DNA from 2 places in the Pseudomonas sp. DY-1 genome. Region 1 is predicted to be linked to the other one. Evidence: riboswitches for the same ligand, from Rfam matches in the RefSeq annotation. Region 1 holds a riboswitch; the other holds the start of a gene.
The links. Region 1 has a riboswitch for cobalamin ahead of btuB (TonB-dependent vitamin B12 receptor). Riboswitches for the same ligand answer to the same signal wherever they lie in the genome.
Positions count from the first base shown of each region.

Region 2: linked by a shared signal. The riboswitch ahead of cobW (cobalamin biosynthesis protein CobW) and the one ahead of btuB (TonB-dependent vitamin B12 receptor) in region 1 are both predicted to bind cobalamin.

Region 1 is NZ_CP032616.1:2,287,188-2,301,935, forward strand. Features, by position in the region: gene cobT (nicotinate-nucleotide--dimethylbenzimidazole phosphoribosyltransferase) at 1-963, opposite strand, end outside; gene cobU (bifunctional adenosylcobinamide kinase/adenosylcobinamide-phosphate guanylyltransferase) at 960-1,481, opposite strand; gene D6Z43_RS10885 (cobyric acid synthase) at 1,587-3,044, opposite strand; gene cobD (threonine-phosphate decarboxylase CobD) at 3,041-4,033, opposite strand; gene cbiB (adenosylcobinamide-phosphate synthase CbiB) at 4,026-4,934, opposite strand; gene bluB (5,6-dimethylbenzimidazole synthase) at 4,931-5,581, opposite strand; gene D6Z43_RS10905 (cobyrinate a,c-diamide synthase) at 5,578-6,876, opposite strand; gene cobO (cob(I)yrinic acid a,c-diamide adenosyltransferase) at 6,943-7,554, opposite strand; gene btuB (TonB-dependent vitamin B12 receptor) at 7,568-9,439, opposite strand; cobalamin riboswitch at 9,506-9,720, opposite strand; gene D6Z43_RS10920 (hypothetical protein) at 9,767-10,087, opposite strand; gene D6Z43_RS10925 (O-methyltransferase) at 10,093-10,743, opposite strand; gene D6Z43_RS10930 (C40 family peptidase) at 10,751-11,278, opposite strand; gene D6Z43_RS10935 (C40 family peptidase) at 11,486-12,106, opposite strand; gene D6Z43_RS10940 (NAD-dependent deacylase) at 12,176-12,940, opposite strand; gene D6Z43_RS10945 (DNA-3-methyladenine glycosylase I) at 12,983-13,654, opposite strand; gene ttcA (tRNA 2-thiocytidine(32) synthetase TtcA) at 13,745-14,569, opposite strand; gene D6Z43_RS10955 (DNA-J related domain-containing protein) at 14,670-14,748, shown strand, end outside.
Region 2 is NZ_CP032616.1:3,510,089-3,524,836, reverse strand. Features, by position in the region: gene D6Z43_RS16680 (ferredoxin) at 1-290, shown strand, start outside; gene D6Z43_RS16675 (VWA domain-containing protein) at 359-1,090, opposite strand; gene D6Z43_RS16670 (ATP-binding protein) at 1,015-2,016, opposite strand; gene D6Z43_RS16660 (3-deoxy-7-phosphoheptulonate synthase) at 2,531-3,622, shown strand; gene cobN (cobaltochelatase subunit CobN) at 3,693-7,427, opposite strand; gene cobW (cobalamin biosynthesis protein CobW) at 7,538-8,590, opposite strand; cobalamin riboswitch at 8,682-8,895, opposite strand; cobalamin riboswitch at 8,954-9,171, shown strand; gene D6Z43_RS16645 (CbtB-domain containing protein) at 9,274-9,459, shown strand; gene D6Z43_RS16640 (CbtA family protein) at 9,471-10,187, shown strand; gene D6Z43_RS16635 (cobalamin biosynthesis protein) at 10,184-10,594, shown strand; gene cobM (precorrin-4 C(11)-methyltransferase) at 10,591-11,361, shown strand; gene D6Z43_RS16625 (sugar nucleotide-binding protein) at 11,459-12,343, shown strand; gene D6Z43_RS16620 (NAD-dependent epimerase/dehydratase family protein) at 12,336-13,265, shown strand; gene D6Z43_RS16615 (OmpW family protein) at 13,384-14,058, opposite strand; gene D6Z43_RS16610 (DUF3299 domain-containing protein) at 14,198-14,716, opposite strand; gene D6Z43_RS16605 (ABC transporter permease) at 14,724-14,748, opposite strand, start outside.

The DNA.
Region 1 (14,748 bases):
CCCGCTGCCTTCGCCCAGGCGCAGGCCCAGGTCCAGTAGCGGCTGAGCCTCCAGTGCCTCGAGCACGGCGACGTGACCCGGCTCGGCGGAACGATGGGAGAACAGAAGCCACTCGCGACAGGCGGGGTTCAGGCGCACGGCGCATAGCGCCGCCACGCTGCAGATGAAGCCGTCCACCAACGCCGGCAGGCCCAGCTGGGCGCAGGCGAGGTAGGCGCCGGTCAGCGCCGCTACTTCGAAGCCGCCGAGGCGGCGCAGGGTTTCCTGCGGGCTGTCGCAGCCTTCGCGATGCAACGCCAGGGCATGTTCGATGACCTGGATCTTGTGGGCCACTCCCTTGCCGTCGAGACCGGTGCCTGGGCCAGCCATCGCGGTGGCGGGCAGGTCCAGCAGGGCACAGGCCAGGGCGCTGGCGGTGGTGGTGTTGCCGATGCCCATTTCGCCGCCGACGTAAAGATCGGCGCTCGCGCCCAAGGCGCGCTCGACGCTGGAGCGGCCGGCTTGCAGGGCGATCAGGCACTGGGCGGCGGTCATTGCCGGTTCGCGGGCGAAATTCGCGGTGCCGGCGCCCACGTGCAGGTGCAGCACACCCGGCAGGGGTTCCAATGGCAACGCTGTGCCCAGGTCCACCAGTTCCAGGGTTGCGCCGAGGCTTTTGGCCAGCACGCTGATGGCGGCACCGCCGCGGACGAAGTTGCGCAGCATCTCGCCGGTCACCGCCTGTGGATAGGCGGACACGCCCTCTTCCACCACGCCGTGGTCACCGGCGAAGACCGCGAACCAGGGGCGATCGATGCACGGCCGCTCGCGCCCTTGTTGGGCGGCGAGCGTGATGGTGAGGTCCTCGAGTTGACCGAGGGCGCCACGGGGCTTGGTCAGCTGATCCTGCCGGGCCTGGGCCTTGGCACGAGCGATGGGATCGAGGGGCTGGCAGGGGGCCTGCCACCAGTGCAGCGGAGTCATAGGGAATCTCCCTTGAGGATCATGGGCAAGCCGGCGACGGTGAAGATCACCCGTTCGCTGCGTTCGGCCAGGGCCTGGTGCAGCCAGCCGGCCTCGTCGACATAGCGACGGGTCAGCTCGCCCAGGGGCACGACGCCCAGGCCGGTTTCATTGCTTACCAGCAGCACGCGACCGGGAAGCCCGGCGATGCAACCGAGCAGCGCTTCGCGCTCTTCGTCCAGCCGCGCCGGATCGTCCAGCATGAGCAGGTTGGTCAGCCAGAGCGTCAGGCAGTCCACCAGCAGGCAGGTATCGTCGGCGGCGCTCTCGCGCAGCACTCGAGCGAGTTGCGACGGTTCTTCCACCAGCCCCCAGTGCTCCGGACGGCGGGCACGATGATGGGCGACCCGCGCGCTCATCTCGCCGTCCAGCGGCTGGCTGGTGGCGATATAAATGACCTTGAGGCCGCTTTCAGCAGCGAGCTTTTCCGCCAACCGGCTTTTGCCGGAGCGGGCACCGCCGAGGATGAGTTCAAGCATCGTTAAACCTCGTCGTTCGTGGGGCTGGCCCTAGATAGGGAGCACGGCCGTAGGAGCCTGCTTGCTGGCGAAGGTTGCGCCGAAGGTCCGCCAGCAAGCTGGCTCCTACAGGGACAATCCGCACAGTAATTGCAGCCTCCGCGTATCCAGATGCTGCTCTACCAGGTCTGCCAGGCGTTCGATATCGCGCTCGCGTAGTGCGTTGTAGTCCACCGCCTGGACAGCGGCGAGACCGGCCCAGCGCAGGATGGCGGCACTGGCGGCGGAGGATTCGAACAACCCGTGCAGGTAGGTGCCCATGATCTGGCCGTCGACACTGCGGGCGCCATCGGTGCGGCCGTCGTCCAGCACCACCATGGGGTTTTCCAGGCCAACGCCGGTGGTGACGCCAGCGTGGATCTCGTAGCCGCTCACCGCCGCGTCTTCCAGGCGGAGGGTGCCAGCGACATTGCGTAGCTGCTTCTCCGGCTCCAGCACCGTGTCGATGTCCAGCAACCCAAGGCCGACGCTCTCCCCTGCCGGACCTTCCAGGGCGTGAGGGTCGACGATGGTGCGTCCGAGCATTTGGAAACCGCCGCAGATTCCGAGCACCTTGCCGCCATAGCGCAAGTGACGTTGCAGCGCCTGATCCCAGCCGTGCTCGCGCAGCCGTGCAAGGTCGGCACGCACGCTCTTCGAGCCGGGAAGGATGATCAGGTCTGCTGGCGGAATGGGCTGGCCGGGGGCGACGAAGGTGAGCTGTACCTGTGGGTGCAATCGCAGCGGATCGAAGTCCGTGTGGTTGCTGATGCGCGGCAACACCGGCACCGCAACCCGCAGCACATCGCCAGTCTTGGCGGACTGCCGCTGGTCGATGGCGTCCTCGGCTTCCAGGTGGAAGTCGGTGAGGTAGGGCAGAACGCCGAGCACCGGCTTGCCGGTGCGTTGCTCCAGCCAGTCCAGGCCCGGCTCGAGGAGGGCGATATCACCCCGGAAGCGGTTGATGACGAAGCCCTTCACCCGCGCCTGTTCGCTTTCCGACAGCAGCTCCAGGGTGCCCACCAGATGGGCGAACACGCCACCGCGATCGATGTCGGCTACCAGAATCACCGGGCAGTCGACCGCTTCGGCAAAGCCCATGTTGGCAATGTCGTTGGCGCGCAGATTGATCTCCGCCGGGGAGCCGGCACCCTCAACCATCACCACGGAATACTGGCTGCTCAGGCGCTGGTGGGACTCAAGCACCGCTGCCATCGCGACCTTCTTGTAGTCGTGATAAGCGACCGCATTCATGCTGGTGACGGCGCGGCCATGGATGATCACCTGGGCGCCAATATCGGTATTGGGCTTGAGCAGCACCGGGTTCATGTCGGTATGCGGCGCCAATCCGCAGGCCAGGGCCTGCACCGCCTGGGCACGACCGATTTCGCCACCGTCGGCGGTCACCGCGCTGTTCAGCGCCATGTTTTGCGGCTTGAAGGGCACCACCGCGATGCCCCGGCGCTTGAGCCAGCGGCACAAGGCCGTCACCAGGGTGCTCTTGCCCGCATCGGACGTGGTGCCCTGCACCATCAGGGTCGTCATGGGCGCTCCTTGGAAAAATCTGTCAGAGCCCGGTCGAGGCGTGCCCAGCCGGCTTCGTCCGGCGGCAGACCAAAGCGCAAGCTGGGTGGCGAGGTGAAAAGCCGGGTAAGAATGCCGCGAGCGGCGAGAAATTCGTGCAGGGCCAAAGCGTCGTCGCGGAGCAGGCGCTGGAACAACGCGGTGCCGCCAGCGGGAGGCAGGCCGCAATCACGCAACAACGTTTCCAGACGCAAACCATCGCGCAGCAAGGTTTGCCGCTGAACCGTTTGTCCCGCTTCATCTTGCAACAGCGCCTTGGCCAGGGCCCGGGCCGGACCGCTGACCGCCCAGGGGCCGAGCCATTCGTTGAGTCGATCCAGCAACGCTGTTTCGGCCAGGACGAAGCCCAGGCGGATTCCCGCCAGGCCGAAGAACTTGCCAAAGGAACGCAGCACCACCAGCCCCGGCAACGGGCAATGACTCGCCAGGCTCTGCTGCGGCGTGCAGTCCATGAAGGCTTCGTCCACCAGCAGCCAGCCGCCCCGCTCGGCAAGACGAGCGCGCCAGCCCAGCAGGGTTTGCGGCGTCAGTCGCTCGCCAGTGGGGTTGTTCGGGTTGACCACCAGCACCACGTCGAAACGCTCCAGCTCACGCTCGGCGGTTTGCGCATCCAGCGCCTCCAGCTCGTGACCCTCACGGCGCCAGGCATGGGCATGCTCGGCATAGCAAGGCGAGATCACCCCTACCCGGCTGCGCTCACGGAGGCGCGGCAATGCCTGGATCGCGGCCTGGGAACCGGCCACCGGCAGTAGCGACTCGCAGCCGTAGTAACGCCGGGCCGCGTCTTCCAGGCCGTCCTCCAGCTCGGGCAGACGCGCCCAGGCCGCGACCGGAATGGCCGGCAATTCCCAACCATAGGGGGCGATGCCGGTGGAAAGATCGAGCCAGCCCGCTTCGGCAATTCCGTAACGCCGCGCCGCCGCGCGAAGTCGTCCGCCATGTTCAAGCAAGGAGCCAGCCTCCGATGATCAGCGCCGCGAGCCAGAGCATCACGCCCTGGCGCACCAGGTCGATCGCACGACGGATGTCTTCGGCGCGAGCGGCCGGACCTTCGCCCAGTACCGGGCGGTCGTGCAGTTCGCCGTGATAGACCGCCGGGCCACCGAGGGCCACGCCCAGGGCGCCCGCGCCAGCGGCCATCACCGGCCCGGCGTTGGGGCTATCCCACTGCGGCGCTTGCCGGCGCCAACAACGCAGGGCCAGGCCGGTTTTGCCGAGCACGGCGTAGGTCAGGGCCACCAGCCGGGCCGGGATGTAGTTGAGGACGTCGTCGATGCGCGCAGCAGCCCAACCAAAGCGCTCGTATCGCTCGTTGCGGTAACCCCACATGGCATCCAGCGTGTTGGAAAGGCGGTACAGCACCACACCGGGCGCGCCCGCCACGGCGAACCAGAACAGCGCAGCGAACACGGCGTCACTGCCGTTCTCCAGCACCGACTCGGTAGCGGCGCGGGCCACGGCCCCTTCGTCCAGCTCGCGGGTTTCGCGACTGACCATGTAGCCGACGCACTTGCGTGCTTCCGGCAAGTCCCCCGCTTGCAGTGCGTTGGCTACCGGCTCTGCGTGCTCGTTGAGGCTGCGCAGGCCAATGGCGGCGTAGAGCGCAATGACGCCCACCAGCCAACCGATATAGGGCAGTTCCGAAAGCAGCCAGGCAGCGAAGGTCAGCGGCAACACGGCAAGTACCCAGGCACTCACGCCATGACTGCGCCAGCCACGCCCGCCCGTGTTGAAGCGTTGCTCCAGGCGGTTGGCGAGCCTGCCGAAGGCCACCAGCGGGTGCCAGCCCCTGGGCTCACCGAACAGGGCATCCAGCGCCACGGCGCCGAGCGTGAGGAAACCCAGGCTCATGGGCGCTCCCCCCACTGGTTCTCGAATACCAGATCCGCCAGCGGACGTGGCTTGGCCCAGCCCTCGAGCGCAAGCATGGGGGCCGGATAAAACGCATTCACCGGGCCAAGGCAAAGCACCGCAACAGGCTTGCTGCCCGCCGGCATGCCCAGCAGTTCGGCGAGGGCATCCGGCTCGAACAGCGACACCCAGCCCATTCCCAGGCCTTCGGCGCGGGCCGCCAGCCAGAGGTTCTGGATGGCGCAGGAAAGCGAGGCCAGGTCCATTTCCGGCAGGGTGCGGCGGCCGAACACATGGGCTTCACGGCCGTCCATCAAGGCGGCCACCAGCAGTTCGGCACAATCGCGAATGCCTTCTACCTTGAGTTTCATGAACTCGTCGGAGCGTTCACCCAGGGCTTCGGCGGTGCTTATCCGTTCGGCGTCCACCAGCGCGTGAATACCATCGCGCAGCCCTTGCGAGGTGATGCGGATAAACCGCCAGGGCTGCATCAGCCCGACACTGGGCGCATGGTGCGCCGCCTCCAGCAGCCGGGCCAGTACCTCGGGCAGAACCTCACCGCCGCTGAAGTGGCGCATGTCGCGGCGTTCGGCAATGGCGCGGTAGACCGCTGCCCGTTCGTCAGGGCTGAAGGCATGCTCGCTCATGGTCGGAACAGCTCCACGGCCGCCCGTGGATTGGACGGCAGGTAGAAGTGAATGTAGGAGGCGGTCAGTCGGCCACTGCGGAACACCGCCTCGGCCACCGGTTTGTCGTTCGGGCACAGGGCGCGCACCAAGGGTTCCTGCGGCGAATCCAGCAACGAATGGTGGAAGGTGTGGCCGCGCAGGCTGCCTTCCGGCAGTGGCGCTTCCTGAAGGGCCAGGGCCGCCAGGCGCTTCTGCAGGGTGGCGCGGCCGGGCAGCAGGCCAACCAGCTCGGCGCATTCACCTCCTGCATCGGTCAGGGCGTCCAGCAGGTAAAGCATGCCACCGCATTCGGCGAGGATCGGTTTGCCAGCGCCGTGGTGCGCGCGGATGGCCTCAGCCATGGCGCGGTTACCCTCCAGCTGGCGCAAATGCAGCTCGGGGTAGCCGCCCGGCAGGTACAGGCTGTCCACCTCGGGCAGGCACTCATCGGCCAGTGGCGAGAAGTACACCAGTTCGGCGCCAAGCTGCTGCAGTAGGTCGAGGTTGGCCTGGTAGAGGAAAGCAAAGGAGGTATCCCGCGCGATGCCGATACGCACGCCGGCCAGTTCCTTGCCGAGCGACTGCAGTTCGGGTGCGGCGAAACTCACCGCTGGCGGTAGCGCCACTTCTGCGCTGGCGGCCAGGGCGTCGGCGGCGGCGTCCAGGCGTGCATCCAGGTCGGCCAGTTCCTCGGCCTGCACCAGCCCCAGGTGGCGACTGGGCAGCTCCACATCCGCGCTGCGCGGCAGCGAGCCATACCAGCGAATCCAGTCCGGCAGGCTGTCGCGGATCAGGTCGCTGTGGCGCTGGCTGCCGACGCGATTACCGAGCACACCGGCAAAGGGCAGGTCCGGCTGGTAGGTGGCCAGGCCCACAGCCAGAGCACCGAAGGTCTGCGCCATGGCGGCACCATTGATCACGCCGAGTACCGGCACACCAAAATGGCGAGCCAGGTCGGCGGCGGACGGCGAGCCGTCGAACAGGCCCATCACGCCCTCGATGAGGATCAGATCAGCCTCTCCGGCAGCTTCCCAAAGCAGGCGGCGACTTTCCGCCTCGCCCACCATCCACAGGTCCAACTGGTAGACCGGTGCGCCGGACGCGCGGGCGAGGATCATCGGGTCGAGAAAGTCCGGCCCGCACTTGAACACCCGCACCCGCTTGCCCTCGCGGGCGTGCAGGCGAGCGAGCGCTGCGGTGACGGTGGTCTTGCCCTGGCCGGAGGCCGGGGCGGCGATCAGAAGTGCGGGGCAGCTCCGAGTGAGGTCAGACATGGCAAAACCTCTCCCCTTCCCTCTCCCTGAATAGAGAGGGGGTAAAAACAGCGGCAGTGCCTGACATCAGAACTCCACACCCTTCTGGGCTTTCACACCGGACTTGAAGGCGTGCTTGACCAGAGTCATTTCGGTAACGGTGTCGGCGGCGTCGATCAGGCCCTGGGGCGCGCCCCGGCCGGTGGCGACGACATGCTGGTGTTCGGGGCGGGACTCGATGTCGCGCAACACGTCGTCCAGCTCCAGGTAGCCATGCTTGAGGGCGATGTTCAGCTCATCCAGTACCACCAGGCCGATCTGCGGGTCGTCCATCAGTCCGCGCGCGACCGTCCAGGCGGCGCGCGCCTTCTCGATATCACGCTGGCGATCCTGGGTATCCCAGGTGTAGCCCTCGCCCATCACGTGGTAGCTGACTTCTTCTGGGAAACGACGGAAGAAATTCTCTTCACCGGTGGACATACCGCCCTTGATGAATTGCACCACGCCCACCTTGAGGCCGTGGCCGAGGGCACGGGCGACCATGCCGAATGCCGAACTGCTCTTGCCCTTGCCGTTGCCGGTGTGCACCAGCAGCAGGCCGTACTCGTCCTGGGCCTGGGCGATCTTTTCGTCGACCACGGCCTTCTTGCGTTGCATGCGCGCCTTGTGGCGGGCGTCGCGGTCTGCGGATTCGGTCATCGTGAGTACCTCGTCACAGGGCTTGATAGCGGACGGTGAAGTAAACAGCTTGCCCCGGCTGGTTGTAGTCCAGCGCGGTTTCGTAGTCGGCATCCAGCAGGTTGGTCACCTTGGCCTGCAGGCGCCACTCCTCGGTCAGCCAGTACTCACCGCGCAGGTCGACGGTGGCATAGCCGGCGACGCGTTCGCGATTGGCCAGGTCGTTGTAGCTGCGACCCTCGGCATGCACAGTGGCCCCGACGCCAAATTGACCGATACGCCGGTCCAGATCGAGATTGAATACTTCCCTGGCGCGACGCGGCAGTTCATTGCCGGCGTTGGTGTCGGCGCTGCGGTTCTCGGTGTCGAGGAAACTGGCGTTGGCGTTCCAGCTCCAGCCCAGCCATTGACTGCCCAGCACCAGTTCGAGTCCGTCGATGCGCGCCTTGCCGATGTTGTTAGGGCCACCATAAAGACCGAGGGTGGAATCGTAGGCGATCAGGTCGTCCACATGAGTGCGATAGGCATTGATCGACCAGTGGCCCCACTCGTGCTGCCCGGCAAGGCCGGCCTCGAAGCTTTCCGAAGTTTCTGCGTCCAGGTCGGGATTGCCATATCCGGGGTAGTAAAGCTCGTTGAAGCTGGGCGCCTTGAAGGCAGTGCCATAGCTCAGGCTGAAGCGCACCGCATCGGTCATCGCATAGCCCCAGGCGGCATTGCCGGTGTCGTGGGTGCCAAACTGTTCGTTGTCATCACGACGCAGGCTGAGCTGCCAGTCCTGGCGTCCGTGCTCTCCCAGGTACTGGGCAAACCAGCCCTTGTTCAGGCGCGAGTCCTTGTCGAATACGGTTGAACTGCTGATCCGGTCGCGCTGCCAGTCGTAGCCCAGGGTCAGTACGTGCCCTTCGGCCAGGGTCAGGTCGTTGAGCCATGAGGCACTGTCGCGCTTGGAGTCGAAGCGCGCATCGAAGACACCGTCGGTGCGGCTGGTGGTCTTGTCTTCGCTGCGACCGGCCTGCAGGGTCACATCCCAGATTTCCGCCGGACTGAAACGCGCGCGGCCGCCCAGCAGCTCCTGACGGTTGTCTGCATTGGCGTTGTGCCCGCCCAGGGGGTGGAAGTAGCCGAACTGGTCGATATCGTCGTAGTCGTTGTGGGCCTTGGCGCGCATCAGCGTGCCATCGAGTTCCAGGCCGTTCTCGAAGCGATAGCCTGCACGCAGGCTGCCGGAAAGATTGCGGTAACCGTCGGCATCGGGCTCGTAATAGTCGCTGACCTGCCGGCGCGAGTTGATGCCGTCGGTGTCCTGGCTGCTGACGCCGAGGTTGTACCAGCCCTTGTCGTCACCACCGGAAACGCCGGCGCTGCCTTCATAGCTGTCGTGGGTGCCATAGCCCGCGGAGAACCAGGGCTTGGCCCCGTCCTTGCCGCCCTTGCGGGTGAAGATCTGGATGACACCGCCAATCGCTTCCGAGCCATAGAGGCTGGAGCGCGGGCCGCGAACCACTTCGATGCGTTCAATCAGCTCAACCGGCAGGTCCTGGAAGGCGGTGAGGCCGGCGCTGACCGAGCCCACCTTGACACCATCGATCATCACCAGCACGTGGTCGGATTCGGTGCCGCGCATGAACAATGTGGTGTTCTTGCCAGGGCCACCGTTGTTGCTGAGGGTCACGCCCGGGACTTTTTGCAGCAGCTCAGGCACCGAACGCGCTTGGCTGCGCTCGATCTCTTCGCGGTCGATCACCGTACTGGCGGCCAGGCTGGCGCGCACCGGTCGTTCGCTACGGGTCGCGGTAACCACTTGCTCGTCCAGCGTCAGGGGCGCTGCAACCAGCAAGGGAGAAATGGAGGAACTGCCGAGCAGCGCAAGCGCCGCCGGCCTGATGAAAGGCTTGCGAATCAAGGTATGGATCTCCGTCGTGCCACCCGCGCGACATCTCTAAAGGGAACTGCATGCGGACGACTCCGCGATGCCCTGCTTGCGACAGGCCGGTCTCCGGGCTTGCGAGTGGAGCCGAAACTCCCGTGCCGCGCCTTCCCATGCCTGGGGCACAGTGGCCGATTGCGGCGTTCTACTCGCCTACCGTTGCGGGGGCAGCGCCGGATTCTTCGAAGGAATGGACCGGCTTCCCTGTTTCACCCCTTCAGCAATAGCCGAGGGGCACCTGAGGCAGCGGCGAAGGTTAGAGGGTGCGCGGGGTAGCGTCAAATGCTAGCGGACACGTGCCATTCAGTGCCTCGGATTGAAGCCGGCGGGTTTGGCGGCCAGCCAGTCGACGAAGGTGCGCAGGCGCTCGTCACCCATCAGGGCCTCCCGGCTGTTGTAGTTCAGGGCCAGCTCCTTCTCGCTGAACAGCTTGTGGATCTGGTTGTGGCAGGGCCTGCACACCCAGAGGGTGGCGGTGATGCGCTCGTTCTTCGCGTAGCGCTTTTGCACGTAGGGCTTGTCGTGCAGAGCCTTGGGGATCAGGTGATGACGGGTGAGCGCGGCAGCCCGGCCACACAACTCGCAGGCGTCGGGCTGGGGCGGCAGGCGGATCGGTTCGGGCATGCCCGTCAGCGCTTGCGGCAGAGCGTCAGGCCATCGCCCACGGGCAGCAGCGACAGGTCGATACGCTCATCCGTCTTCAAGGTCAGGTTCAGGGCCTGTATGGCACGAGTGTCGACGTCGTCCGGCTCGGACTCCAGCACGCGGCCACTCCAGAGTACGTTGTCAAAGAGGATCAGCCCGCCCTGGCGCACCAGGCGCAGGGCCTCGTCCAGATAGGCCGGATAGTTGGCCTTGTCGGCGTCGATGAAGATCAGGTCGAGGCTGCCATCTTCCAGGCTCGCCAGGGTATCCAGTGCCGGCGCCAAGCGAAGTTCGATGCGTTCGGCCAGCCCCGCCTCCTGCCAATAGCGACGAGCGATAGCGTTGTAGTCACCTGGCAGGTCGCAACAGATCATCCGGCCGTCAACGGGCAATTCCGCGGCCATGCACAGGGCGCTGTAACCCGTGAAAGTGCCCACTTCGAGAATGCGACGAGCGCCGGTGAGCTTGACCAGCAAGGCCATGAACTGGCCCTGCTCCGGCGCGATCTGCCAGCGCGCCATGGGCATGGCGGCGGTTTCGGCGCGCAGCCGCTGCAACAGCGGCGTGTCCCGTAGCGAAACATCGAGGAGGTAGCCGTAAAGGGCGTCGTCGAGGTTCAGCGTGCGGTTGGTCATGACAACCTCAGTGGGATTGGGCCAGGCGTGGATCGAAGATTACGCGCTTGGCGCTGAGATAGCTGCGTTGCCAATAGCTGTTCGACAGGCTGTCCAGACGCACCGTTCCGCCCGTGCGCGGCGCGTGTACGAAGCGCCCCTCACCCACGTAGATGCCGGCATGGCTGACCTGCCCGCCGCCATTGGTGGCGAAGAACACCAGATCGCCGCTTTGCAATGCATTGAGGCTGATGCTGGGCGTACGCATGGAGATCAGTTCGCGCGTGGAGCGCGGCAGGGCGATGCCCGCGGCGTCGCGGTAGACGTAGCCGATCAGGCCACTGCAGTCGAAACCGCTGTCCGGGGTGTTGCCGCCCCAGCGATAGGGCGTGCCCACCAGGCCCAGGGCACGGAACAGCACGTCTTCAGCCGCAGGGGAGAACTGCTGGGAGGGCGCGGCAATGACAGGAGGAGAGTAAGGCGGCGGCGCCTTGCTCGCACAAGCGGTGAGCAACGAGGCCAGGGCAAGAATGGCGAGGCGGTTCGGTGCGAGCATGGCAAGTCAGTCCTGACTTGAGGAATGCACGCTAATTTGCTGATCTCACAGTGATATTGCAAGAGAAAGCTACACACCCGAACAGAAAAAGTTCCCTGACCACACTCGGAAAGCGATTTTTTTTGCATTCAGGTAAACCCCGGACAGAAAAAAGCCGAGGCGGCCACTAAGGGCCGCCTCGGCTGTTTCGACTCGAATCCGACTGGATCAGCGATGCAGCGGGTGGCGAGTCGGGGTATTCATGGCCAGGACGCGCTTGGCTTCCATGTAGCTGGCCTTCCAGTAGCGGTCGTCGAGGCTGTCGACGCGGACACCACCGCTGCGGCTGCTGCTGGAGTGGATGAAGCGGTCATCGCCGATATAAATGCCGGCGTGACTGACGCGGCCACGGCCACGATTGTTAAAGAACACGATGTCGCCGGGCTTCAGCTCGCTACGAGCGATCACCGGAGCATCCAGGTTGATCATTTCGCGAGTGGAACGCGGCAGCTGGATACCAGCCTCTTCCTTGAACAGGTAACCGACGAAACCGCTGCAATCGAAGCCGGTCTTCATAGAACGGCCGCCAAAGCGGTACGGAGTACCCACCAGCTCGAAACCGCGCTCAAGCAGGCCATCGGCCAGGGACGGCATCTGGTAGGGCTCGTCGTCGGTGAGGTTGGCAAGATCCAGGGCGGTGGGCCCACGATCCGCCAGCAGCGAATCGGGTGCGCCGTCGGCTACGGGGGCCTGGGCCTGGGATTGCGGTTGCTGCTGCACATTGCCTGCGCAAGCGGCGAGAAACAGAGCGAAGGTAAGAGGCACGAGGGGTGCGAAGCGCTTCAGCATGGGCACGACCGTGTCGAATGATTTCTGATGAAGGCGCGACTATGCCCTCTATCAAATCCATTTGCAAATTTAATCGCCCGAAATGTGACTCAGCAGTCCTTGCAAAACATCTAAGGCCTTTCCTCTGAGGTGGACATCGACGACGGGGCTCAGGTCGGTGAGCGCCGGATTGATTTCCACGGTGAAACCGCCTGCTTGGCGGGTGCGGATGACGGGCTCGATGATGTAAGGAAAGCTCGCCGTGGTTCCCACCGAGATCACCGCATCGAATCCCTTGCGTAGCTCGGCGTAGAGACTGTCGATGGCCTGCTCTGGGAGCATTTCTTCGAACAGCACCACGGGTGGGCGGAGAATACCACCACATTCATGGCATTTGGGAGGCATTTCTCCTGCCAGATGTCGGGCAAGGTCAGAACTTTCCGCCCCGCAGGACTGGCAGTAGAGCGGCGACAGCTCGCCGTGGATCTCGATCAGCCGCTCCGGCGGCGAGCCCGCCTGGCGGTGGTAGCCATCGATGTTCTGGGTCAATACCCAGCATTCGGGCTTGAGCCGCTGCAACTGTGCAATCGCTTCATGACCGGCGTTCGGCCGGGCGCCCAGACAGGCGCGGCCGAGCTGGGCGAGGTACTTCCAGCAGAGGGCCGGGTTGCGCCGCAGCATCGGCCCGGAGAGTGCTTCCTCTATAGGCAACCCCTCCTCCGTGACGCCGTTGTAGAGCCCGCCCAATCCACGATAAGTGGGCAACCCCGAATCAGCTGACAGCCCGGCTCCGGTGATCACCAGGATTCGCTCGGCCGCCTTGATGGCTGATGCCACGTGCTGGATATCCGACATGCTCCCCTCCTCTGCCGGCCGGCGCCGAGCGCCCGTTACGGTTCAGTGATTGACGGTGTGGGCCAGCATCCACGAAAGCTGGCAGAGCGGGCGACCGCTTTCGGCATGCCACTGGTTGAAAGCTGCCTGGACCTGGGCCAGGTCTTTCTGGCTGGTGGGCGCCTTATCGATGATGTCCTGGGCCTTGAGGGCCGCGACCATATCATCGGTCGGAATGAAGGTGTCCTTGCCGACCATACGCAGGAAGCGCGGCGCCGACAGCCCGCCCAACTGGTTGCCATGCTTGGCCAGGTACTTCCACAGGCCAACGATATCGGTCACCGGCCAGTCGGCGATCAGGGCGCCGAAGCTGCCTTTCTCTCGTGCCACATCCAGCACGAACTGGGCATTGCGCGGCACGCTCTTGAGCTTGCCGAGGTGGCGGATCAGTCGCGCGTCCTGCATCAGACGCTCCAGATGCTCGGCGCCCATCAGCACCACTTTTTGCGGATCGAAGCCAAAGAAGGCCAGCTCGAAGGCCGGCCACTTGGCGTCCACCTGGCTGTGCTTTAAGCCCGCACGGAAGACGCGAAGAGCAATCAGCGACAGATAGCGGTCATCGCTGAGCGCACGCAATTCGGCGTCACCGAGCGGCTGCGGCAGGCGTGCCTCCAGGGCTTCGGCCGAGCCGAAGCGGTTCAGGCAGTATTCGTGGAGCCAGCGGTAGTCGCGCATGCGTTGTCCTTTCGATGCGGAAACGATTCCCTGTAGGAGCCTGCTTGCTGGCGAACCTTCGCGAGCAACCTTTCTCCTGCAAGGGCACGATCAGATGTTGATCACTTCCAGCGTACGCGGTGCCGCGGTCTCGTCGATGCGCAGGCTGGCGAAGTCGAACAGGTTGCGGTCAGCCAGCTGCGAAGGCACTACGTTCTGCAGGGCACGGAACATGATCTCGGTACGCCCCGGCGACTTACGCTCCCACTCCTGGAGCATTTCCTTGACCACCTGACGCTGCAGATTCTCCTGGGAGCCGCAGAGGTTGCACGGGATGATCGGGAACTCCTTGAGAATGGAGTAGGCCTCGATATCGGCTTCATTGCAGTAGGCCAGCGGACGGATCACCACGTTGCGGCCGTCGTCGGCACGCAGCTTCGGCGGCATGGCCTTGAGGGTGCCGCCATAGAACATATTGAGGAAGAAGGTCTCGAGGATATCGTCGCGGTGGTGACCCAGGGCCATCTTGGTCGCACCGATCTCGTCGGCGAAGGTATAGAGGGTGCCACGACGCAGGCGCGAGCAGAGCGAGCAGGTGGTCTTGCCTTCCGGAATCTTCTCCTTCACCACCGAATAGGTGTCCTTTTCGATGATGTGGTACTGCACACCGATGGATTTCAGGTAGGCCGGCAGGACATGCTCGGGGAAGCCGGGCTGCTTCTGGTCCATGTTCACGGCCACGATCTCGAACTTGATCGGCGCGACCTTCTGCAGGTACAGCAGCACGTCCAGCATGGTGTAGCTGTCCTTGCCTCCGGACAGGCAGACCATGACCTTGTCGCCATCCTCGATCATGTTGAAGTCGGCGATGGCTTCGCCGGCCAGGCGGCGGATGCGTTTCTGCAGTTTGTTCTGGTTGACCGAAAGGGTGCCCATGGTGCTCTGAAATCCGGGGGGAATGCGAAAAGCTGGCTATTTTACGCACAAAGCGAGCGCGACCCCAGCCCCATCATCGCCCTGTGCTAGGCTCCGGCGGATGAACAGTGACCTCGATCCCGCCCTGGACCTCAGCGACCAGCTCCTCGAACTCTTGCGCGGGGCCCCCGAGGGGCTGA
Region 2 (14,748 bases), 1.2 Mb from region 1:
ATGCTCGCCGCCTCCTGCTGTGCAACGGCCCGCGCTGCACCCGCCGCGGCGCCCTGCCGCTGTGGAAGAAACTGCGGGAAACCCTCAAGGCCGCCGGCAAACTGGAATGCGACGGCGGTGTACACATTACCCGCACCCAATGCCAGTTCCCGTGCGACCTCGGCCCGACCGCCAGCCTTTACCCGGAAGGGGAGTGGTACCGGATTCGCGATGAGGAAGAGGTCCTGCGCTGGGTGCAGGAAAGGATTGTGGAAGGGCGGTCGGTGCCGGACATGTTGATGAAGGTCTGATCGGTACCTGGAGCCGCATACCAAGGCACCCTCACCCCAACCCTCTCCCGGAGGGAGAGGGGGCTGGCCTAGAGCTCGGAAATGACTCGGTACTCCGCTTCCAACTCTTGCGCCAGTTTCTTCGCCCGACCTAGCCTGATCGGCCCACCTTCGATATCCACCAGCAGCGTCGGGCAGCCCAACGGCACCAGCGCAGGCCAGTCCTTCAAGCGCCCATCGGTAAGCACCAGCAGACGCTGCTCCTCGGCTGGTTTCTGTCGTTGTCGACGCGCCAGCCAGGTGGCCGATTGCTGCAGGGCATCAATCAGTGGCGTGCCGCCGCCAGCGCCGAGTTCGGCGAGCCAGTGATGCAGGGCGGGGGACGCTTTTTGACCTTGCCAGAGCCACTTGGGCTGACGGCCAGTGGCGTGCAGCACAGCGAGGCGCGCACGTTGGCGGTAAGCCGCTTCGAACAGGCTCGTCAGCAACCCTTTGGCCTGTGTCAGGGCGCCGTGGCGGCGGGTAGAGGCGGAAGCATCCACTACCACCAGCCAGAGTTGCTCGGGGCGCTGGCTACGCGGCGCGCGGATCAGGTCGGTGGCTTGGCGCGGGCGGCCGCGCAGCAGCGTCGGTAGCCACTGGATGGCCCCCACCAATCCCGTGCGGCGAGCGCCGCTGCGACCGTTGCCGAGAGTGCCGGGTCTGGGCCGGGCACCCGCCCCTGTGACCGTACGCGGGCGGATGCTCAGGGCTTTTTTGGCCAGCGCGGCAGGTCGCGCCGTTCTCCCATCGGCACCGCCTGGGCGGGCAACTCGCCCCATTGGCCTTCGCCACTGGAGGTTTGGGGCTGGGAGCTGACCGGTGAAGATTGCGGTGGCTGCTCGGCCGTTGTCGGGGCGTGCGTACGGCGGTGGGCGAGGGCAAAGTGTTCGACGGCGTCGATGTCCTCGGCGTCGATCCGGTCGGCACCGCGCCAGGCGGCATGGGCCCGTGCGGCGCGCAACCAGACCAGGTCTGCGCGCATGCCGTCGACGCCGGCGGCGAAGCAGCGCCGGGCGATCTCATCCAGGGCAGCATCGTCCAGCGGAATGCCGGGCAGACGCACGCGGGCGTCCTGGCAGCGCTGGGCCAGGGTCTGTTGCTCGCCACTCCAGTGGACGGTGAAGGCTTGAGGATCGGCATCGAAGGCGAGTCGGCGGCGGACGATCTCGGCGCGCTCGGCGGGCTGCGGCTGACCGTTCTGCAGGACCTTGAGGCCGAAGCGGTCCAGCAGTTGCGGGCGCAGTTCGCCTTCTTCGGGGTTCATGGTGCCGATCAGCACGAAGCGTGCGGGATGGCGGTGGGAGATACCGTCGCGTTCCACCTGGTTCACGCCGCTGGCGGCCACATCCAGGAGCAGGTCCACCAGGTGGTCGGGCAGCAGGTTGACTTCATCCACATAGAGCACGCCGCCGTGGGCCTTGGCCAGTACGCCGGGGGAGAAGCGCGCACAGCCTTCTCCGAGGGCGGCGTCCAGGTCCAGGGTGCCGACGATGCGTTCTTCGCTGGCGCCCAGGGGCAGGGTGACGAAGAGAGCTTCCGGCAGCAGGTCGGCAATGCCCCGCGCCAGGGTGGACTTGGCCATGCCGCGCGGGCCTTCGATCAACACGCCGCCGATGGCGGGGTCGATGGCGGCCAGGTAGAGCGCCAGTTTCAGTTGGTCGGAACCGACCACTGCGCTCAGGGGAAAGTGGGGAATATCGGTCATGGCTGTGTCCTGCGGTGCCTGGCGGGCATGGTAGCGAAAGCCTGGGGCGGCCGATAGAAATCAGTGATTGAACGCGGCACGGCGATGCAGTAGGTTAGCCAGCATTCGCTTTGGAGATTGTCATGCCGCACTTCGCTTCCACTTCGCTCATCGCTCGCCCGGCCAAGGCCCAGGCGTGTGTGCGTGTGGCTGCTGCGGCCAGCTATTTCTATGGGTATTGGTTTAGCCACGGGCTGACCTGATACCCAATCAGGCGGCCCACTCCAGCAGGGTCGCCGCCAAAGCTCCACGAAACCCCCGGTCGGCAACCCGACCGGGGGTTTTTGTTTTCCGGCCCACAAGGCCAACAACCGACATACAGGATCGCACCATGATCAGCTATCGCACCTACCAGACCTATTACCGCAACTCCGACTGGCGATTTAGCCGCGCAGGCTCCGCACAGACACCGTTGAATCGAACACCCAGATAGCGCCGTGCGCGGATCGAGCCGCGCCGGCTGAGGATGCCAGTCATGAATTCGCACCAATCCGTTCTGCCCGCCGCTGTACAGCCGCTCCATGCTATTGCACTGGAAGCTGCCCTTTCCCCATCGCGCAGCACCCACCCGCTGCCCACTCCCGCCGAATTGCGCCAGCGCTTACCGCTGAGTCATGCCATTGCCCGTCAGATCGATGCCCAGCGCGAAGCTGTTCGCGCCGTGCTGGATGGCGAGGATTCGCGCCTGCTGGTGGTGGTCGGCCCTTGCTCCATCCACGACGCGGATTCCGCCCTCGACTATGCTCGGCGTCTCGCTGCACTGGCGCCGGAGGTGAGTGACCAGTTGCTGCTGGTGATGCGTGCCTATGTCGAGAAACCGCGCACCACCGTGGGCTGGAAGGGCCTGGTCTATGACCCGCATCTGGACGGCAGTGGCGACATGGCCGAGGGCCTGGCGTTGAGTCGCCGGCTGATGCTGGATGTAGCCGAGCTGGGCCTGCCGATCGCGACTGAGCTGCTGCAGCCGCTGGTCGCTGGCTATCTGGACGACCTGCTGAGCTGGGCCGCCATTGGCGCGCGCACCAGTGAGTCGCAGATCCACCGCGAGATGGTCAGCGGCCTGGACCTGCCCGTGGGCTTCAAGAACGGAACCGATGGCAGCCTCGGCGTCGCCACCGACGCCATGCGCTCGGCCGCCCATGCTCACCAGCATTTCGGTATTGACGTCCAGGGCCGTCCGGCGCTGGTGCAGACCGCCGGCAACGCGGATACCCACCTGGTGCTGCGTGGCGGCAACCGTGGACCGAATCATGATGCGGCCAGTGTGCAAGCGGCGCGCGACGGGCTTGAGAAACTCGGTATCGCCCCGCGTATCCTGGTCGACTGCAGCCATGCCAACAGTGGCAAGGACCCACTGCGTCAGCCGGCGGTTCTGGAAGATGTGATCAGCCAACGCCTGGCCGGCCAGGACGCCCTGCGTGGGGTGATGATCGAGAGCCACCTGTTCGATGGCGCGCAGTCGCTGTCCTGCGATTTGCGCTATGGGGTTTCGATCACCGATGGCTGCCTGGGCTGGGCGGGGACGGAAGCGATCCTGCGAGAGGCGGCGGCGCGGTTGCGCGGGTGATGGCATTCGCTGTGGGAGCGAATTCATTCGCGATTGAATCCGCTCCCACAGGACCTCGGCCCTGCGCTAATCACTGCTCCTCGATATCCAGCAGCAGATTCTCGATTACCTCGCGGTACTCCCCAGGCTGTTCCCACAATCCTCGCTGCTGCGCTTCCACCAGGCGTTCGGCGATGTCGCGCAGGGCTTCAGGGTTGTGCTGGCGAATGAACTCGCGGGTCTCCTCGTCCAGCAGGTAGGCGTCGGCCAGCAGTTGGTACTGATGGTCGTCCACCAGTTCGCTGGTGGCGTCGAAGGCGAAGAGGTAATCCACGGTCGCCGCCAGTTCGAAGGCGCCCTTGTAGCCGTGGCGTTTCATGCCTGCGATCCACTTTGGATTGGCCGCGCGGGAGCGGACCACGCGCGCCAGTTCTTCCTTGAGCGAGCGGATGCGCGGCAGATCTGGCTGGCTGTGGTCGCCGTGGTAGCTGGCGACCTTGTCGCCACGCAGGGTTTCGGCGGCGGCAAGCATGCCGCCCTGGAACTGGTAGTAGTCGTTGGAGTCGAGGATGTCGTGCTCGCGGTTGTCCTGGTTCTGCAGCACGGCCTGCAACCCTTGCAGCCGCTGGGCGAAGCGTTCCCGCGCCGGAGTGCCGGCATCCTGGGCGCCGTAGGCGTAACCACCCCAATTGAGGTAGACCTCGGCCAGTTCGGCGCGGTCCTGCCACTGGCGTTCTTCTATGGCGCCCTGCACGCCGGCACCGTAGGCGCCGGGCTGGGCGCCGAATACACGCCAGCCGGCCTGCAGGCGTGCGCTCTCGGCGCTGATGCCTTCGGAAGCGAGGCGCTCGCTTTCCTGTTTGACTCGGGCGGCGAGGGGGTTCATCTCTTCGGGTTCGTCGAGTCCGGCCACCGCCTGCACGGCAGCGTCGAACAGGCGGATGAGGTTGGCGAAGGCATCACGGAAGAAGCCCGACACCCGCAGCGTCACATCCACCCGTGGGCGGTCGAGCAGGGACAGCGGCAGGATTTCGAAGTCTTCCACCCGCTGGCTGCCGGACTGCCATACCGGACGCACACCCATCAACGCCAGCGCCTGGGCGATGTCATCCCCCCCGGTGCGCATGGTCGCGGTTCCCCAGACGGAAATGCCAAGCTGGCGTAGGTGATCGCCGTGGTCCTGCAGGTGGCGTTCCAGCAGCAGGTTGGCGGACTGGAAGCCCAGGCGCCAGGCAGTGGGCGTGGGCAGATTGCGCACGTCCACCGTGAAGAAATTGCGTCCCGTGGGCAGCACGTCGAGGCGTCCGCGACTGGGCGCGCCACTTGGGCCGGGCGGGACAAAACGACCTGCCAGGGCGGAAAGCACACCGCCGATCTCGGCACTCCCGCAGGCATCCAGGGTGGGGGCGATCTCAGCGTGCAGGTTGTAGATAACCGCATCGCTGGTGGCGCCGATGGAGCCGAAGTCCGTGGTCTCGATCAACCGCAGCGCCAGCAGTTCCAAGCGTTCGCGCGTATCGCCATTGCTGCGCCAGGGCTCATCGCTGACGGCGTCCAGCACCGCTGGGCGCGGGCCTTCCCAGGGTTCCGCCCAGTTGAGGTCGAGCGGGTCGTGGCCCAGTTGCAGGTCGTTGGCGAGGGCGCGAAGCAGGCTGGCGTTGGTGCCCCTGCCGTCACCGCGCGGAATGCGCACCAGGGACAGCAGCGTGTCGTTGCGCAGGCGCCCGGTCGGGGATTCGCCGAAGACGTGGAGGCCGTCGCGAATCTGCGATTCCTTGAGGTCGCAGAGGTAGGCGTCCAGTTGCGGCAACCAGCTTTCCGGGTCGTCGTTGATGATCAGGTTCAGCTCGCGGTCCAGGGCGGTGGCCTTCACCAGTTCGAGAATCTCCCCACGCAGCTGCACGGCCCGGCGCGGGTCCAGCAGCGAGGCGTCGTAGTACTCGTCGGCCAGACGTTCCAGGTCGCGCAGGGGACCGTAGTTTTCGGCGCGGGTCAGGGGCGGCACCAGGTGATCGATGATCACCGCCTGGGCGCGGCGCTTGGCCTGGGCACCTTCGCCCGGATCGTTGACGATGAACGGGTAGATGTTCGGCAGCGGCCCCATCACCGCGTCAGGCCAGCACTCGGCGGACAGGCCGACTCCCTTGCCCGGCAGCCATTCCAGGTTTCCATGCTTGCCGACGTGGATCAGCGCATCGGCGGTGAATACTTCGCGCAACCAGAAGTAGAAGGCGAGATAACCGTGAGGCGGTACCAGGTCGGCGTCGTGGTAAATGGCCGCGGGGTCGAGTTGGTAACCGCGCGCCGGCTGGATACCGACGAAGGCGAGGCCGAAGCGCAGGCCGGCGATCATCATGCGGCCGCTGCGGAACATCGGGTCCTGCTGCGGCTCGCCCCAGCGTTCAATGACTGCGCGTTGATTGGCTTCGGGTAGCCGTGCGAAGCAGTCGAGGTAGTCGGAGAGGGCCAGGCTCTGGGCGCAGGGGCGCGCATCGAGGCTGTCCAGGTCGTTGCTGACGCCGCCGAGCAGGCTGTGGATAAGCGCAGTACCGCTCTCCGGCAGCCCAGCCAGCGGATAGCCTTCGGACTCCAGCGCACGAAGGATGTTAAGCGCGGCAGCGGGCGTATCCAGACCCACACCGTTGCCAATACGGCCATCGCGGGTGGGGTAGTTGGCGAGGATCAGCGCCACACGCTTGTCGGCATTGACCTTGCGCGAAAGCGCGCACCAGCGTCTTCCCAGCTCGGCTACGAAGTCCATGCGCTCGGTGTGCGGCAGGTAGCAGACCACGTCGCTCTGGCTGCGCTCGCTGCGCCAGGCCATGCCCTTGAAACTGATGGGCCGGGTGATGATGCGGCCGTCCAGCTCCGGCAGGGCGATGTGCATGGCCAGGTCGCGCGGGCCGAGGCCTTGCGGGTTTTCCCGCCAGAGGGGTTCGTTGTCCAGCGAGCAGATGGCCTGCAGCACCGGGATGTCTCGGCGGAAGGGACGCAGGCTGGGGGCGTCCGGGTTGGATTGGGCGAACCCCGTGGTGTTGATGATCAGCCCGGCAGCTGCGGCGTCCAGCCAGTTTTCCACAGCCTCCAGGCACTCGGTTTCCTTGAGGCTGGCGACAGCGATGGGAAGGGGATTCAGGCCACGGGCAGCCAGGCGCTCACAGAAGGCGTCGATGAAGGCGGTATTCGCGGCCTGCAAGTGGGTGCGATAGAAAAGCAGGGCGGCCACGGGCTGGTCTGGTTGCCATTCGGCCTGCCAATCCGCCAGTTGCGCCGGGCGAACGCGCGGGTGGTAGAGGGCGACGCGTGGAAGAACCTGTGGCTCGGTCCAGGGGTAGTCGCGCCCCAGCCAATTGTCGGCCAGGCAATTGAACAACTGCCGGGCGTTGTCCAGGCCGCCCTGGCGCAGGTACTGCCAGAGGCGTTCGGCATCTTTCGACGGGACCGTGCACAGGCTGGCCAGCTCCGGATCGGGACGGTCATCGCCGGGCACCAGTATCAGCTTGGCACCGCGTTCGGCCAGCGCCACGAGTTGCTCGATGCCGTAGCGCCAGTAACCCACGCCGCCATGCACCGAGATGAGGATGACCTTGGCGTGCTGCAGCACCTCGTCGACATAGAGGTCCACCGAGGCGTGGTTCTGCAGCTGCATGGGGTTGGCCAGGCGCAGGCTCGGGTAGTCGTCGGGCAATTCGCGGGTGGCTTCGGCCAAAAGCGCCAGGTGCGAGTCGCCGCTGCAGAGGATCACCAGTTCGGCGGGCGTCTGGGCCAGGTGGGCGATGCCATCGTCAGGGACGAAGCCGCCGGGTTGGGTGCGCAGGAGGTGCATTTACTCCCCTCTCTCTCTGGGAGAGGGGGCGGGGGTGAGGGCTGTCTCCGAGCGCTGGGGGCTTCCCTCACCCCAGCCCTCTCCCAGTGGGAGAGGGGGCAGGACGTGCTTCACGCGAGCGCCGTGCGTAGCTCGTTGGCGATCACCGCCTGATCCAGCTCCTGTCCGATCACCACCAGGCGCGTGCCACGGGTTTCGTCGGTCAGCCATTTGCGGTCGAAGTGCTTGTCGAAGCGTTTGCCAACGCCCTGGACCAGCAGGCGCATCGGTTTGCCGGGGATGGCGGCGAAGCCCTTGATACGCAGGACGGAATGGCGCTCCACCAGTTGGCCGAGGGCGGCGATCAGAGCCGTTTCCTCGACTTCCGGGAGGTCGACGTGGAAGGAGTCGAACTCGTCATGGTCGTGGTCTTCATGACCTTCGTGGTCGTGGTGGGTGGGGCGGCTGTCGATGTGCAACTCAGCCTCGGCGTTCAGCCCCAGCAGAACATCGAGGGGCAGCTTGCCGGAGTTGGCTTCGACGATCTTCACCGCCGGCGGCAGCTCCTCGGCCACTTCAGCACGCACGGCGGCCAAGGCCTCAGCGTCGAGCAGGTCGGCCTTGTTCAGCACCACCAGGTCGGCGCTGGCGAGCTGGTCTTCGAACAGCTCATGCAAGGGAGATTCGTGGTCGAGGTTGGGGTCCTGCTTGCGTTGTTCGTCTACCTGCTCGGGGTGCGCGGCGAAAGTGCCGGCGGCCACGGCCGGGCTGTCGACCACGGTGATTACTGCGTCGACGGTGCAGGCGTTGCGGATTTCCGGCCACTGGAAGGCCTGGACCAACGGCTTGGGCAGCGCCAGGCCGGAGGTTTCGATGAGGATCTGGTCGAGGTCGCCACGGCGTGCCACCAGTTCGCGCATCACCGGGAAGAACTCTTCCTGCACGGTGCAGCAGAGGCAGCCGTTGGCCAGTTCGAAGACGCGGCCTGCGGCCTCTTCCTCGGTGCAGCCGATGGAGCACTGCTTGAGGATTTCGCCGTCGATGCCCAGCTCGCCGAACTCATTGACGATCACCGCGATTCGGCGACCTTCCGCGTTGTCCAGCATGTGGCGCAGGAGGGTGGTCTTACCAGCGCCGAGGAAGCCGGTAACGATGGTGACGGGGAGCTTGGCCAGGGTTTTCATGCGCGCCTCTACGTGGTCGGTCGGCGGGCATGACGAACGCAGCGGGACTCGTCCCGCGCAACGGATTCGCCACCGGATCACCCCGCCCGGTTGTCTGAAATTTCGTCGAGGCAGGTCTCCTGGCTTACGACCCTGCGCCAGCGGGCTGTTGAAAGCTGCTGGGCGGCACCTTCGCCTTCCCGCTTGCGCAGTGGCGTTTCGAAGGGCCTTGGGACGTTCACAGTTGCGGGGGCAGCCGTGGCCTTGACCACGTTCCCTCTTAGCTCCGGCGCCTCGGCCGGAGAACCTCGAAAGGGCGAAGGCTACGCAGCGCCCGAGCAGCGGTCAATTGCGGCAGTTGACGCTTGGTCGGACTCGTGATGTCCTAGCACGGTTTTTTCAGGTGCCTTGCGTCGCCGTACGCGAGGTGAAACGGGAAGTCGGTGCGTCCATTTTCGGACTAGTCCGACGCTGCCCCCGCAACGGTAAGCGACCGTAGGGTTAAGTACGCCACTGTGCCGACAAGGCATGGGAAGGCATGCCCATCCTGCCCCTGGCAGGCGTCGTGAGCCCGGAGACCGGCCTGATCACGTTTTGGCAACCCGCGGTGGGCGGGCGCAAGCCGGAAACCTGGGTGCGCCTGCGCCCGCTTCCCTCGCGCGCGTTCCTCTGCCGGTATCGTTAGCAACGCAGAGGGAACCTCCATGTCCAGCCGTACCCTGTCTCATTCCGCCGCTTCCTCCTCGACCCTGACCCAACGTCTTGTACTGGCCATCGGCGCCAGTCTGGTCGGCCTGTCCCTGGTGTATTTCGCCGGCTTCTCGCATATCGAAGCTGTGCACAACGCCGCTCACGACACCCGCCACAGTGCCGCCTTCCCCTGCCATTGAGTGATTCACGGATGATCAAGCGCATTGCCCAGACGGCCGGTTTCGCCGGCCTGATCGCCGCCCTGGTGCTGACCCTGCTACAGAGCCTGTGGGTCACTCCGCTGATTCTCCAGGCGGAAACCTATGAAAACGCCGAACCCGCCACCCAGGTGGAGCAGGCGCACGACCATGAGCACGGCGGCGCGGCTGTCGCTCACACCCACGAGCACAGCGACGAGGCCTGGGCCCCGGAAGATGGCTGGCAACGGACCCTGTCGACCGGTGGCAGCAACCTGGTGGTGGCTGTGGGCTTCGCCCTGATCCTTGCCGGATTGTTCAGTCTGCGCGGGCCGAGTCGTGCCTGGCATGGCCTGCTCTGGGGGCTTGGCGGGTTCGCCACCTTTGCGCTCGCACCGTCCCTCGGCCTGCCGCCGGAATTGCCGGGTACCGCCGCTGCCGATCTGGCCCACCGTCAGGCCTGGTGGATTGGTACCGCTGCCTCCACTGCCGCTGGCCTCGCCCTGATCGCCTTTGGCCGTCACTGGGCGTTGCGCGTGGCAGGTATCGTGTTTCTCGTGATCCCGCATGTTGTCGGTGCGCCGCAGCCCGAAGTGCATGCCAGCCTGGCACCTGAAGCGCTGGAGCAGGAGTTCATCGCTGCGTCGCTGATCACCAATGCCGCATTCTGGGCGGTGCTCGGCTGGGCTGCCGCGTGGCTGTACCAGCGTCACGCATCGCCCTCCGCTTGAAACTGGTCGCCGGACTGGGCTGCCGGCGCGGCTGTCCGCCGGGTGAGTTGCAGGGCCTGCTGATGCAGTGCCTTGCCGAGGCCAGTGTCTCTCTCGATCAGGTGGTCGCCCTGGCTACCAGCGAGGCAAAATCCGCAGAGCCGGGGCTGGTCGCCCTGGCCGAGCGACTGGGGCTGCCGCTGCATGGCCTGCCGATGGATGTTCTTGCCGCCTTTGAAGGTCGGCTGAACCAGCCATCAGAGCGGGTTCGAGACGCCGTCGGCAGCCCCGGAGTGGCCGAAGCCGCGGCGCTGGCCCAGGCTGAAATCCTCTTTGGCCGCCGCGTCACCCTGCTCATCGACAAACGCCGCAGCGCCAGCGCTACCTGTGCGTTGGCCTGTATCCATCAGGAGGCCGGACGGCCATGACGGTCTACTTCATCGGCGCCGGCCCCGGCGATCCGGAGCTCATCACGGTCAAGGGACAGCGGCTGATCCGCTCCTGTCCGGTAATTCTCTACGCAGGGTCGCTGGTGCCCGAAGCGGTGCTGGCAGGCCACAGCGCGGATCTGGTGGTGAACACCGCCGAACTGCATCTGGATGAAATTGTCGCCCTGCTGGCGCAAGCCCATGCCCAGGGCCGGGATGTGGCGCGGGTGCATTCCGGTGATCCATCGTTGTATGGGGCCATTGGCGAGCAGATTCGTCATCTGCGCGAGCGTGGCATTCCCTTTGAGGTGGTGCCGGGCGTGACAGCCACCGCTGCTTGCGCAGCGCTGCTGGGGTGCGAGCTGACCTTGCCGGAGGTGTCCCAGACGCTGATTCTCACCCGCTACGCCAGCAAGACGCGGATGCCGGAGGGTGAAGCGCTGGCAGACCTGGCCCGGCATCGCGCCACCATGGCCATTCACCTCGGGGTGAGCCAGTTGGCGAAGATTGTCGAAGAATTGCTGCCGCACTACGGCGTCGCCTGCCCGATCGCGGTGATCCATCGCGCCAGCTGGCCGGATCAGGAGCAGGTCACCGGTACCCTGGGTGACATAGTGCCCAAGGTGGCGGCACGGGATTTCCGTCGCACCGCATTGATCCTGGTGGGCGAGGTGTTGGCCGCCGAAGGCTTCGCCGACTCTTCCCTGTATCGGGCCGACCACGCTCATCTCTACCGCCCAGGCAAGGCGCAACCGCCACGCGGCTAGTGACGTACGCCAGTGAAACCCGCAGAATGCGGCTCTTATGCGGCGGGGAATATGCCCGCCCACTCCCTATAACCGGCTTTAAGCGACCTCTTTCTCTATGCGAATGCGCTTGATGCTGTTGGGTGGCGGCAATTCACTCGGACAGGCGCTGATTCGCCTGGGAGCCGAGGAAGACATAGGTTTTCTCGCTCCGCGTCCGCCCGAACAGGGTTGGGATGCCGCCAGCCTGACCCAGCTGCTCGATGACACCCGGCCCGACGCCGTGATCAACCTCGCCTACTACTTCGATTGGTTCCAGGCCGACGAAGTCAGCGACGTGCGCCTGGCCGCCCAGGAGCGCGGCGTGGAGCGCCTTGCCGAACTCTCCCAGCATCACGGAATCATTCTGCTGCAGCCTTCCAGCTATCGGGTGTTCGACGGTTCGCGCGCGACCGCTTACAGCGAAAAGGACGAGACCGTGCCGCTCAGTGAACGCGGTAAGGCCATCTGGCGGATGGAGCAGAGTGTCCGTGCCGCCTGCCCCAAGCACGTGCTGCTGCGTTTTGGCTGGTTGCTGGACGACAGCCGCGATGGTTCATTGGGCCGTTTCCTCAGTCGTGCGGAGCAGGCCGACGAAATTTGCCTGGCCGACGACCGTCGCGGCAATCCGACCCCTGTGGATGATGCAGCCCGTGTGCTGCTTGCAGTGATCAAGCAACTGGACTGCCAGGCGCCGCTCTGGGGGACCTATCACTATGGGGGGCACGAGGCCACCACTCCGCTGGCGCTGGGCCAGGCGCTGCTCAGTGAGGCTCGCAGCCTGCATCCGCTGAAGGTGCAGGACATCACGCCGCAGGCCCACGCCGCTCGCCCCGATGCAGGGGACGAGCCGCAGAACGCAGTGCTGGCCTGCAAGAAAATCCTCCATACCTTCGGCATCAAGCCGCGCGCCTGGCGTGCTGCCCTGCCAAACCTGCTGGACCGCTACTATCGCCATGTCTGAATCCCCCATCCTCATTACCGGCGGCGCTGGCTTCATCGGCTCGCACCTGGCAGATGCGCTGCTCGCCAGGGGGCACGCCGTGCGCGTGCTGGACAATCTGTCCACCGGCAAACGGGCCAATCTGGCGCTGGACAACCCGCGACTGGAACTGATCGAAGGCGACGTTGCCGACGCCGCGCTGGTGGCGAAGGCAATGTCGGGCTGCAAGGCGGTCGCGCATCTGGCGGCGGTCGCTTCGGTCCAGGCCTCGGTGGATGATCCGGTGGCAACGCACCAGAGCAATCTGATCGGCACCCTGAACGTCTGCGAAGCCATGCGTGCGAGTGGCGTGAAACGGGTGATCTTCGCCTCCAGCGCGGCTGTCTACGGCCAGAACGGCGAAGGCACGGCCATCGACGAAGACACGCCGAAGTCGCCGCTGACACCTTATGCGGCTGACAAGCTGGCGAGCGAGCATTACCTGGACTTCTACCGCCGGCAGCATGGGCTGGAGCCTGGGGTGTTTCGCTTCTTCAATATCTTCGGCCCGCGCCAGGACCCATCGTCGCCTTATTCGGGTGTGATCAGTATCTTCACCGAGCGCGCTCTGGCTGGATTGCCGATCACCGTGTTCGGAGATGGCGAGCAGACTCGCGACTTCGTCTATGTCGGCGACCTGGTGCAAGTGCTGGTGCAGGCGCTGGAAGCAGAGTGGCTGGAGGTCGGACCGGTGAACGTGGGCCTGAATCGGGCGACCAGCCTCAACGAGTTGCTCGCCGCTATCGGCGAAGTGCTGGGTGATCTGCCGCCAGTGACTCATGCCGATGCGCGCGCCGGGGATATCCGTCACTCGCGGGCGAACAATGCCCGCCTGCTGCTGCGCTATGACTTTCCGGTCTCGACTCCGTTGCGCGAGGGCGTTGCGCGCCTGCTGGGGCGCTGAGCGACTGCTCTATGCGGTGCCCGTGGGGAGGTTCGTGTGACCGAACTAAACCACGGGTATAAAAAAGGCGCCCGAAGGCGCCTATAGCGGTAGTGTCCGTCCCCCAGGATTTTCCCGCTCAGAACTTGTAGCCGACACCAACCATGTAGACCCACGGGTCCACGTCCACATCGACCTTGACCTTGCCCACACCGGCCAGATCGGTGCTGGCTTGAGTGTCGATATCGATGTACCAGACTGCAGCGTTGAGCAGGATGTTGTCGGTCAGCATGTAGTCCATGCCCACCTGCGCAGCCAGACCCCAGGAGTTGTCCAGGTCCAGGTTGCTGAAGCCCTGGCTCTTGCGCTGGCTAGTCAGGCTTTCGTCGAAGAACAAGGTGTAGTTGAGGCCAGCCCCGACATAGGGTTGGAACGCCGAGTTGGGATCCAGCGGGTAGTACTGGAGGCTCAGGGTCGGCGGCAGGTGCTTGATATCAGCCAGTTTGCCGTCCAGAGCACCGCCAAGACCTTTCACGCCGACTTCATGCTGAAAAGGAGTGGCGGCCAACAGTTCGAGGCCTACGTGGTCGGTGAGCATGTAAGTGCCGGTCAGGCCCAACTGGGTATCGCTGTCCAGGGTGGCTTTTGTACCGCCTACCTTGGTGCCGGCGAGCGACAGATTGGAGCTGTCTTCGTTCGGGTCGACGGTGGCGGCGCCGGCACGGATGATCACATCGCCGGCCTTGTGGGCCAGGGCCAGGGGCGATGCGACGGCAAGGGCGAGCAGGGAGGCGGTGAGTAGCAGCTTGCGCATTAAAGGCTCCAATGAATTCTACAAGTGTTGGGCTGGAGCCAGTTTCTTTAATTAGGACGCTTCGTATCTTGATCCAGAGCAATGTCTCTCAGGTTGGACGTCAAAGGCCCGGTCACGCCAAGCCTTCGTGTTTGGAACGTCAGTTGCTGGGGGACTCGTAGGGATAGATCTTGCTCGCGTCCATCTGGTAACCCGCCTCGGCCAGGTCGCTGCTGCTGGCTTTCACCTGCAGCGGACCCTCGATCCAGAAGGGTTGGTAGAGGGCATCCATCAATACGCCGAGCTCGCTCTTCACATGGACGATCTGGTTCGACGGCGGCGGAGGAACATGGATGCAGGCACCGAAGTAGGGCACCAGGAGGAACTCCGTAACGCGGCCTTCTTCCGTGACATCCAGCGGCACGATGTAACCCGGCAATTTCACTTCCTGGCCGTCCAGCGCCTGGACCACCGGAGCTGCCGGTGACTGTTGCGAGGCTGCCGGACCGGCCTCCGCCTGGAGTGCATCCGAGAGCTGCGAAAGATCGTGGATGGGCGCCGGAGGTGCAGGTGGCGGCGCGCCTTCCGGAATCATTTCGGCCCAGGTGAGTTCGCGTGCCTCGCTGGCCCAGAGCGGGGAAGAAAGCGTCAACAACAGGGCCAGCAGGATGCGCGTCATGAAAGTCTCACAGGCGAATGGATAGACCGTCG